2 regions of the Pseudomonas helvetica genome follow, and region 2 is predicted to be linked to the other one. Evidence: riboswitches for the same ligand, from Rfam matches in the RefSeq annotation. Region 2 holds a riboswitch; the other holds the start of a gene.

Region 1 (4,391 bases), 2.1 Mb from region 2:
TTGTTGAGAAACCCCGTCAGCACGTCGACCGGTTGCGCTGCCGGCTTGCCAGCGCTGAACGGCACGAAGATGACTTTGTAGCCACTATGTGGTTTGCGGTTCCAGGAACCATGCTGGCCGATAAATGCGCCTTCAGTGAACGGAGCTGGCAGCTTGCTGCCTTCGGCGAAGGTCAGGCCCAGCGAAGCGGTATGCGGTCCAACCGCGTAGTCCGGGGCGATGGCCCTGGCGACGAGGTCCGGGTTTTGCGGTGTGACGCGCGCGTCGATGTGCTGGCCGTAGTAACTGAATGGCCAGCCGTAGAAGCCGCCGTCCTTGACCGAGGTGATGTAGTCCGGCACCAGGTCGCTGCCGATTTCGTCCCGTTCGTTGACGGCGGTCCAGAGTTTTCCACTGCGCGGTTCCCAGTCCATGCCGTTGGGATTGCGCAGGCCGGAGGCGAAAATCCGATGGTTGCCGGTAGCGCGATCGACTTCCCAGATCGCTGCACGTCCTTCTTCCTGCTCCAGGCCATTTTCACCAGCGTTGCTGTTGGAGCCGACCGTGACGTAGAGCTTGCTGCCGTCCTTGCTGGCGATGACGTTTTTGGTCCAGTGATGATTCAGCGTGCCGCCGGGCAGGTCGATGACGTTCACCGGTTTGGCGGTGATGGACGTTTCACCGCTTTCATAGTGAAAGCGCAGCAGGCGGTCAGTGTCGGCGACGTACAGGTCGTTGCCGACCAGGGTCATGCCGAACGGCGAGTTGAGGTTCTCGATGAAGGTCGTGCGGGTTTCAGCGACGCCGTTGTGATCCTTGTCACGCAGCAGGGTGATCCGGTTCGCGCTTGGTACGCCAGCCCCGGCGCGGCCCATGACTTTGCCCATGACCCAGCCGCGAATGCCTTTGCTGTCGTCGGGCTTGGGTGGCGCATTGGTTTCAGCCACCAACACGTCGCCGTTGGGCAGTACATAGAGCCAGCGTGGATGATCAAGTCCTTCGGCAAATGCCGCCACCTGAGTGCCTGGCGCGGCAATCGGCTTTGCGCCCGTTGGCCAGCCGACCGCCGGTGCGATGTTCACTGTCGGGATCAGCGTCTTGTGCGGTTCCGGCAGCTTGGGCGATGGGCCCGTGCCGTCCGACACTGGCAAGGTGGCGGACTCCCCGCAGGCGGCGAGCCCTCCGGCGATGGCGATAACAAGGACGAATCGAGGCTTGAGCATGCTGATTTCCCTATGAATGCATCACCTCATCATAGAGGAACCTGATCGATGGAAGGTTCAACCTGTCAGCCGCGGGCCTCTTTGAGCAATACCGCGATGCCCGGATGGTAGTTGCCGGCTTCGTTGTGCAATTTGCGATAGGCGTAGGGAAAGTACCAGGCCACTGCGCAGGTGTGTTCCTTTTGCAGATCGTCGACCATGTCCTGGAGTTCTTCCGGCGTAGGGCTGTGCTGGGCTTTTTGTGGGGCGACGAACAGGCAGCCGAGCTTCAGGTCGCTGGCGTAGCTGATTTTTTTCGCATCGCTCACGACATCGAGCAAGGCCTGGGTCAGATTCAGGTTGTTGACTCGCGGCCAGCGTTGCGTGGCTTGAAGGTAGGCGCGTTCTTCTCCACTGGCGATAAACAGGTCGGCGCGGCCATTACGCTCGCCTTCCTCGATCTGCTTTTTTGTCGGAGTCTGTTCAAGGGTGACCATTTCTGCCATCCACGCCGCCGCTGAAAGCAGGCTCAGGTTGGCGCGTTCGTCAAACCAGTAAGGGCTTTCGTTATCGCCGCGTACCGCGTTGTAACGGTCGATGCACTCGAACCAGCGTTCCAGTACCGGGCGCAGGAATTCCAGCTTCGGGTTACTGATGATCATGCCTTGCATGTTGCCCCCTCTTTGTTCTTGTAATGTAAGGTTGTGGCTCTTTGATATCACCGCTTTCAGTGTGGCACAAGATTGGCGCCAGTTTATTGATCGGGATCGGTTTCTATCCATTGATGAGCCCCCGGCTTTAATTGACGCTCCACCCCCAACCCTCTAACCTTCGCGACTTGTTTCAGGTGCTCTGTGACCCTGTGGTCGACCGAGTGAAACAGGGAAGCCGGTGAGGGCGCGTTCTTTGACAGAGCGGGCGACGATCCCGGCGCTGCCCCCGCAACGGTAAATGAGTAAAAGCTGCGCTTTGAGCCACTGTGTCGAAGGTCGATATGGGAAGGCGCGCAGTCAGGCGTCAGCCGCTTATGAGCCCGGAGACCGGCCTGATCCATCCAGCGGCATCACGGTGGGCGATGCCAGGCTTCTTGCCGTCTATTTCTATGCCTGCCCGCCGTTATCCAGCCTCAACGGAGAGCTCCCCCCATGACTGATTCCCCCGATCGTGACGAACGCCATCTGGCACGCATGCTGCGCAAGAAAGCCGTGATCGATGAGCGCATTGCCAACTCGCCGAATGAATGCGGCTTGCTGCTGGTCCTGTCCGGCAACGGCAAGGGCAAAAGCAGTTCTGCGTTCGGCATGCTCGCCCGGGCGATGGGCCACGGCATGCAGTGCGGCGTGGTGCAGTTCATCAAGGGGCGCAGCAGTACCGGCGAGGAGCTGTTCTTCCGGCGGTTCCCGGAACAAGTGCGCTTCCACGTGATGGGCGAAGGTTTCACCTGGGAAACCCAGGATCGCCAGCGCGATATCGCCGCCGCCGAGGCCGCATGGGACGTCTCCCGCGAATTGCTGCGTGACCCGGCCATTGGTCTGGTGGTGCTCGATGAACTGAATATCGCCCTCAAGCACGGTTATCTGGACCTTGATCAGGTGCTCAGCGACTTGCAGGCGCGTCCGCCGATGCAACACGTGGTAGTCACGGGTCGTGGTGCCAAGCCGGAAATGATCGAACTGGCGGACACCGTTACCGAAATGGGCATGATCAAGCATGCTTTCCAGGCCGGGATCAAAGCGCAGAAAGGCGTTGAGCTGTGAGTGAGCCGCGTTTTTGCCCGGCGGTACTGATTGCCGCGCCGGCTTCCGGTCAGGGCAAGACCACTGTCACCGCGGCGCTGGCCCGTTTGCATCGCAATCAGGGGCGCAAGGTCCGGGTGTTCAAATGCGGTCCGGACTTTCTCGATCCGATGATTCTCGAGCGCGCCAGCGGTGCGCCGGTGTATCAACTGGACATGTGGATGGTCGGCGAGCAGGAAAGTCGTCGGCTGTTGTGGGAAGCCGCCGCTGAGGCTGATCTGATTTTGATCGAAGGCGTGATGGGGTTGTTCGATGGCACGCCGTCCAGCGCCGATCTGGCGCGGCATTTCGGTGTGCCGGTGCTGGGCGTGATCGATGGCACCGCCATGGCTCAGACCTTCGGCGCGCTGGCGTTGGGGCTCGCACGTTATCAGCCGGACTTGCCGTTTGCTGGTGTCTTGGCCAACCGCGTCGGCACCTTGCGTCACGCGCAATTGCTCGAAGGCAGCCTCACTGAAGGCTTGCGCTGGTACGGCGCCTTGTCCCGGGAAACCGGAATCGAATTGCCTAGCCGTCACTTGGGGCTGGTCCAGGCCAGTGAATTGAATGACCTCGATCTGCGCCTCGACGCTGCGGCCGAGGCGTTGGCCAGCAGCTGCGAAGTGGCATTGCCGCCTGCCGTCGAGTTCGCTGCGCCTGACGTGATTACCGCCGAGCCATTGTTGGCCGGTGTGCGAATCGCGGTGGCTCGCGATGAAGCGTTTGCCTTCACGTATGGCGCAAGCCTCGACTTGTTGCGGGCGATGGGCGCCGAGTTGCGATTCTTCTCGCCGATCCATGACCGTGAACTGCCTGAAGCGGACAGCTTGTATCTGCCCGGTGGTTATCCGGAATTGCACCACGTGGCGTTGGCTGAAAACCGCACAATGCTCGATGCGATTCGCGCACACCACGCCGCTGGCAAGCCGTTGCTGGCCGAATGCGGCGGCATGCTCTATTTGCTCGACTCACTGACCGATGTCGATGGCACGCGCGCTGAGTTGCTGGGGCTGCTGGCCGGTGATGCGGTGATGCAAAAGCGTCTGGCCGCGTTGGCCCTGCAAGCGGTCGAGTTACCTGAAGGCGCGTTGCGTGGCCACACCTACCATCATTCATTGACCAGCACCGAGCTTGAGCCGATCGCTCGCGGCCTGAGCCCTAACGGCGGGCGCGGTGCCGAGGCGGTTTACCGTGACGGGCGGATGACGGCGTCTTATGTGCACTTTTATTTCCCGTCCAATCCATCGGCGATCGCCGCGCTGTTTGCGCCAGACCTGAATCTTGTAGAGGCGGGCTCGCCCGCGAAGCGGCCATGACCGACAACGCATTTTCCGAGGCCGAGCGCGAAGCGGTGTATCGCGCGATTGCCGAGCGTCGCGACATGCGTCACTTCAGTGGTGGCAGCGTCGAGCCCGAACTGCTTCGGCGGTTGCTC
Region 2 (4,391 bases):
CGCTGCTGAAGCAGATCAGTGGCAGTGACAGTTGCCGGGCCAACTCGATCAGACCGGGCTCATCACGTTTCAGATCGATGCTGGCCAAGGCCTTGATCGTTCGTAATTCGATGTGATGAGCCTGCAACGCCTGGTCGAGCAACGTGCGCAGCGTGCTGGCCGGGCAGCCGCGCTGGCAGCCCAGGCCGACCACCAGGGTCGGCGCTGCGCGCGTTTCACTCATGCGTGGTATTGACCATCGCTTTTGCGGCGGAACAACCAAGCGCTGATCAGGCCCATGGCCAGCCAGAACGCGGCGTTGGTCAGCTGCGAGGCGATTTTGAATTGCGCTTCGAGGGCTTCGGGGGCCAGCATCGAATGCACTTCAGGCTGCGGTGCGCCGATGATGTGCGGCACGGCCAGAATGGCGACACCGAGCACTTTCAGTAGCCAATGCCGGGCGAACACGATCAGCGCGATACCGACAGCGGTGGACGCTGCCGTGCTGATCCACCAGATCTGCCGTTGTGTCAGGTCTGCGGCGGCAGTTCCCGGCAATTCCGGCGGCAAGCCCAGGGTCGGAGCGAGGACGAAGGTCGCGTAACCGGCCAATCCCCAGAGCAGGCCTTGAGAAGTGCGAGTCGGCGCGCGCAGGGTGTAGAGACCCGCGAGCATCAGCGCAAAACCGACGGCGACCACCAGATTACCGCCAGTGGTCGACAGCACGCGCTGCCAGCCATCTTCCGGTTCCCAATCCTCTGCATCGTGGGTGTGACCAGCCATGGCACCTTCGGCATGTTCATGGACTTCAGCCGCCGGGGCTTTTTCGTAGGTCTCCGCCTGCAGAATCAGCGGCGCGACCCAGAAGCTTTGCAGCAGGGTCAGCAGCAGGGCGGCCAGCAAGCCGGTGAAACCTGCGGTTTGCGCTATACGCTTGATCATCTCGGCAGGTCTCAGTGGCACGGGAACGCAGAACTGTGACGGGTATCGTGGGCGGCGTTGTGCACCGCGTCGATGTGCGAGAAGCCGGCGAAATACACAAGGCACGCGCCCAGAATCGATGCGCCAATAGCGGCAACGAGGCGTTGGCTCAGGGTGGAGGTGGTGCTGGTGGTGACGTGGCGAGTGCTGCTGATGATCGACATGGCGCTTCCCTCTGGTCAGTCAGTGGGTGAATCGAGCGCATGCAAACCCCCGCGAGCCGGGCACGCAGAGGCTAAAACAGCGCCCGCCCACCGCGGGTTTGTTATTGATGTGTTGCGGGCCGGTCTCCGGGCTCACGAGGGGCTGGCATTCGCCGAACCTGCAAGAATCGCCTTCCCATGCCGAACTGCTGGCACAGTGGATCTGATTCTTCGCTCGCTTACCGTTGCGGGGGCAGCACCGGACTGACATGGCTTTTGAGTAAAGCACATGATTCACCGGTTTCCCGTTTCACCCTATGAAGGGCACCCGTAACAAGGTGCGTAGGAGAGCATGGGCGAGGGCGGGGCGTCAATTGGCACGCGTTCTCAGTTGAGGTCTAAGCAGAACCCTGTGGCGAGGGAGCTTGCTCCCGCTCGGCGGCGCAGCCGTCGTAAATCGTGTGCACGCGGGGTACTTGCGGGAATGAGGGGCCGCTTCGCGACCCAGCGGGAGCAAGCCCCCTCGCCACAGTGGATCGCGAACATTGACCCGCCCCGATGCGATGCGTAGCCTTGCGCTTTCGAGGTTCTTTGGCGCGTGCGCCGAAGCTAAGAAGGGAACGCGGTCGATGCCGCGGCTGCCCCCGCAACTGTGAACGGTTTCGTTTCTGCCATGCCACTGCGCTCTTTTGTTTTCAGGCGCGGGAAGGTGCAGGAATCGTCAGTCGAAAGACTGGCCCACCGTCAGCCAGGAGACCTGCCTCGCTACAGATTCTCACTACAACCGGGCGGGGTGATCCGGTGGCGAATTCTTCCGCGCGCTCAAGCGCTGCCGGTTGTCGTCCCGTATGCCCGCCACCTTGCCAAAGGGCATCCGATGAAAACACTGGCCAAACTTCCCGTCACCATCGTTACCGGCTTCCTCGGCTCGGGCAAAACCACCTTGCTGCGGCACATGCTCGATAACGCCCAGGGCCGACGCATCGCGGTGATCGTCAACGAGTTTGGCGAGCTGGGCATTGACGGCGAAATCCTCAAGCAATGCTCCATCGGCTGCACTGAAGAAGAAGCCAACGGCCGCGTGTATGAACTGGCCAACGGCTGCCTGTGCTGCACCGTTCAGGAAGAGTTCTTCCCGGTGATGCGCGAACTGGTTGCCCGTCGCGGCGATCTCGACCACATCCTCATCGAGACCTCCGGCCTGGCCCTGCCAAAACCGTTGGTCCAGGCCTTCCAGTGGCCGGAAATCCGCAGCGCCTGCACCGTGGATGCGGTGATCACCGTGGTCGACAGCCCGGCCGTGGCCGCTGGTACTTTCGCTGCGTTCCCGGATCAGGTCGATGCCCAGCGCAAACTCGACCCGAACCTGGACCACGAATCGCCTCTGCACGAGCTGTTCGCCGACCAACTGGCCAGCGCCGACCTGGTGATTCTCAACAAGGCCGACCTGATCAGCCCGGCAGATCTGGCCAAAGTGCGCCTGGAAGTCGCCGAAGAACTGCCGCCCGCGGTGAAAATCATCGAAGCCAGCAGCGGTCGCTTGCCGCTGGACGTGCTGATCGGTCTGGGCGCCGGCTCTGAAGAGCACATCGACGGACGTCACAGCCACCACGACCATCACCACGATGGCGACGACCACGATGATCACGATCACGACGCTTTCGATTCGATTTCCATCGAACTGCCGCAAGCCGACGAAAGCCTGTTGCTCGATGCCCTGACCCAATTGGTGGTTCAGCACGGCATCCTGCGGGTCAAGGGCTTCGCCGCGATCCCGAGCAAGCCGATGCGCCTGCTGATCCAGGGCGTGGGTACGCGTTTCGACAAGCACTTCGACCGTCAGTGGGGCGCAGACGAAGCGCGCAGCACCCGTCTGGTGCTGATCGGCCAGCAATTGGACGCCGTCTTGCTCGAAGCGCAATTGCGCGCCGCGCTCAGCGTTTAACCCATGCACCTGCTCAGGACCCAGCCCGGCGGTTTCGTCTCGGATGACAACATTGCCGACCTTGGCCAAACCCCCGCCGAGCTGGTGATTCTGTGCAGCGGCGACTCCAGTCTGGCGCTGCTCGCCGAAGCGGCGCAGCAGTTGCCCGAGGACTATCCGAGCCTGCGCCTGGCCAACCCGATGCAGGTGCAGAATCACGCCTCGGTCGACTTGTACGTCGACGAAGTGCTGCGCCACGCCAAGGTGATTCTGATCTCGCTGCACGGCGGGATCGCCTATTGGCGCTATGGCATTGAACGTCTGGTGGAGCTGTCGCAACGCGGTGTGCAACTGATTCTGGTGCCGGGCGATGACCGTCCTGACCCGGAGCTCAGCGACCTCAGCACCGTGCCTGTCGAAGACCGCGAGCGGCTTTGGCACTTTTTGCGTCAGGGCGGCATGGGCAATGCGCTGGATTTGTATCGCTGTCTGGCCAGCCGTTGGCTGGGCCGCGATTACCACTGGTCCGAACCGCAGACCTTGCCGCGTACCGCGATTTACCACCCACACAAAAGCAACGCGACGCTGGGCGATTGGCAAGCCGACTGGCAGCTTGATCAACCGGTGGCGGCGGTGCTGTTTTACCGTTCGCATTTGCAGGCGGCGAACACCGCTTTCATCGATGTTTTCTGCCAGCGCTTGCAGGCAGCGGGGCTGAACCCGCTGCCGATAGCGCTGGCCAGTTTGAAAGAGCCCGGCTGCCTGACGGTGGTCGAGGATTGGCTGGATGAGGTGCAGGCCTCGGTGATTCTCAACACCACCGGGTTTGCTCAATCGAGCCCCGAAGCCCCGCATCTGCGACCCTTCCGGCGCAATATCCCGGTGATCCAGGCGATCTGCGCCCAGGACAACGAACCCGGTTGGCGTGCCAGCGAGCAAGGGCTTGGCCCGCGGGATCTGGCGATGCACATCGCTTTGCCGGAGCTCGATGGGCGGATCATCAGCCGACCGATCAGTTTCAAGGATCTGGCTTGGCGCAGTGAGCGCAGTCAGTCCGACGTGGTCTGCTATCGACCGCAACCTGAACGCATGGATTTTGTCGCTGAACTGGCGCGGCGCTGGGTCGAGTTGGCGCGGGTGGCGAATACTGAAAAACGCATTGCGCTGATCCTCGCCAACTACCCGACCCGCGATGGGCGGATTGGTAACGGCGTTGGCCTCGACACGCCGGCTGCGGCGCTGAATATCCTGCGGGCGCTGCACGCCGAGGGCTATCCATTGCCCGCCGGTTTGCCGGAAAGCGGCACCGCATTGATTCAGCAATTGCTCGGCGGGGTCAGCAATGACCTGGAGAGCATCGACCT

What was found. A riboswitch is a leader RNA that binds a small molecule or an ion and turns the genes downstream of it on or off. The one in region 2 is predicted to bind cobalamin.
Region 1: linked by a shared signal. The riboswitch ahead of cobO (cob(I)yrinic acid a,c-diamide adenosyltransferase) and the one ahead of cobW (cobalamin biosynthesis protein CobW) in region 2 are both predicted to bind cobalamin.

What each region holds. Positions count from the first base shown of each region.
Region 1 is NZ_CP150917.1:4,641,846-4,646,236, reverse strand. It holds gene AABM55_RS21630 (sorbosone dehydrogenase family protein) at 1-1,202, opposite strand, end outside; gene AABM55_RS21625 (hypothetical protein) at 1,268-1,852, opposite strand; cobalamin riboswitch at 2,010-2,245, shown strand; gene cobO (cob(I)yrinic acid a,c-diamide adenosyltransferase) at 2,327-2,938, shown strand; gene AABM55_RS21615 (cobyrinate a,c-diamide synthase) at 2,935-4,272, shown strand; gene bluB (5,6-dimethylbenzimidazole synthase) at 4,269-4,391, shown strand, end outside.
Region 2 is NZ_CP150917.1:2,588,429-2,592,819, forward strand. It holds gene AABM55_RS11890 (cobalamin biosynthesis protein) at 1-223, opposite strand, end outside; gene AABM55_RS11895 (CbtA family protein) at 220-921, opposite strand; gene AABM55_RS11900 (CbtB-domain containing protein) at 933-1,124, opposite strand; cobalamin riboswitch at 1,224-1,450, opposite strand; cobalamin riboswitch at 1,671-1,883, shown strand; gene cobW (cobalamin biosynthesis protein CobW) at 1,981-3,048, shown strand; gene cobN (cobaltochelatase subunit CobN) at 3,052-4,391, shown strand, end outside.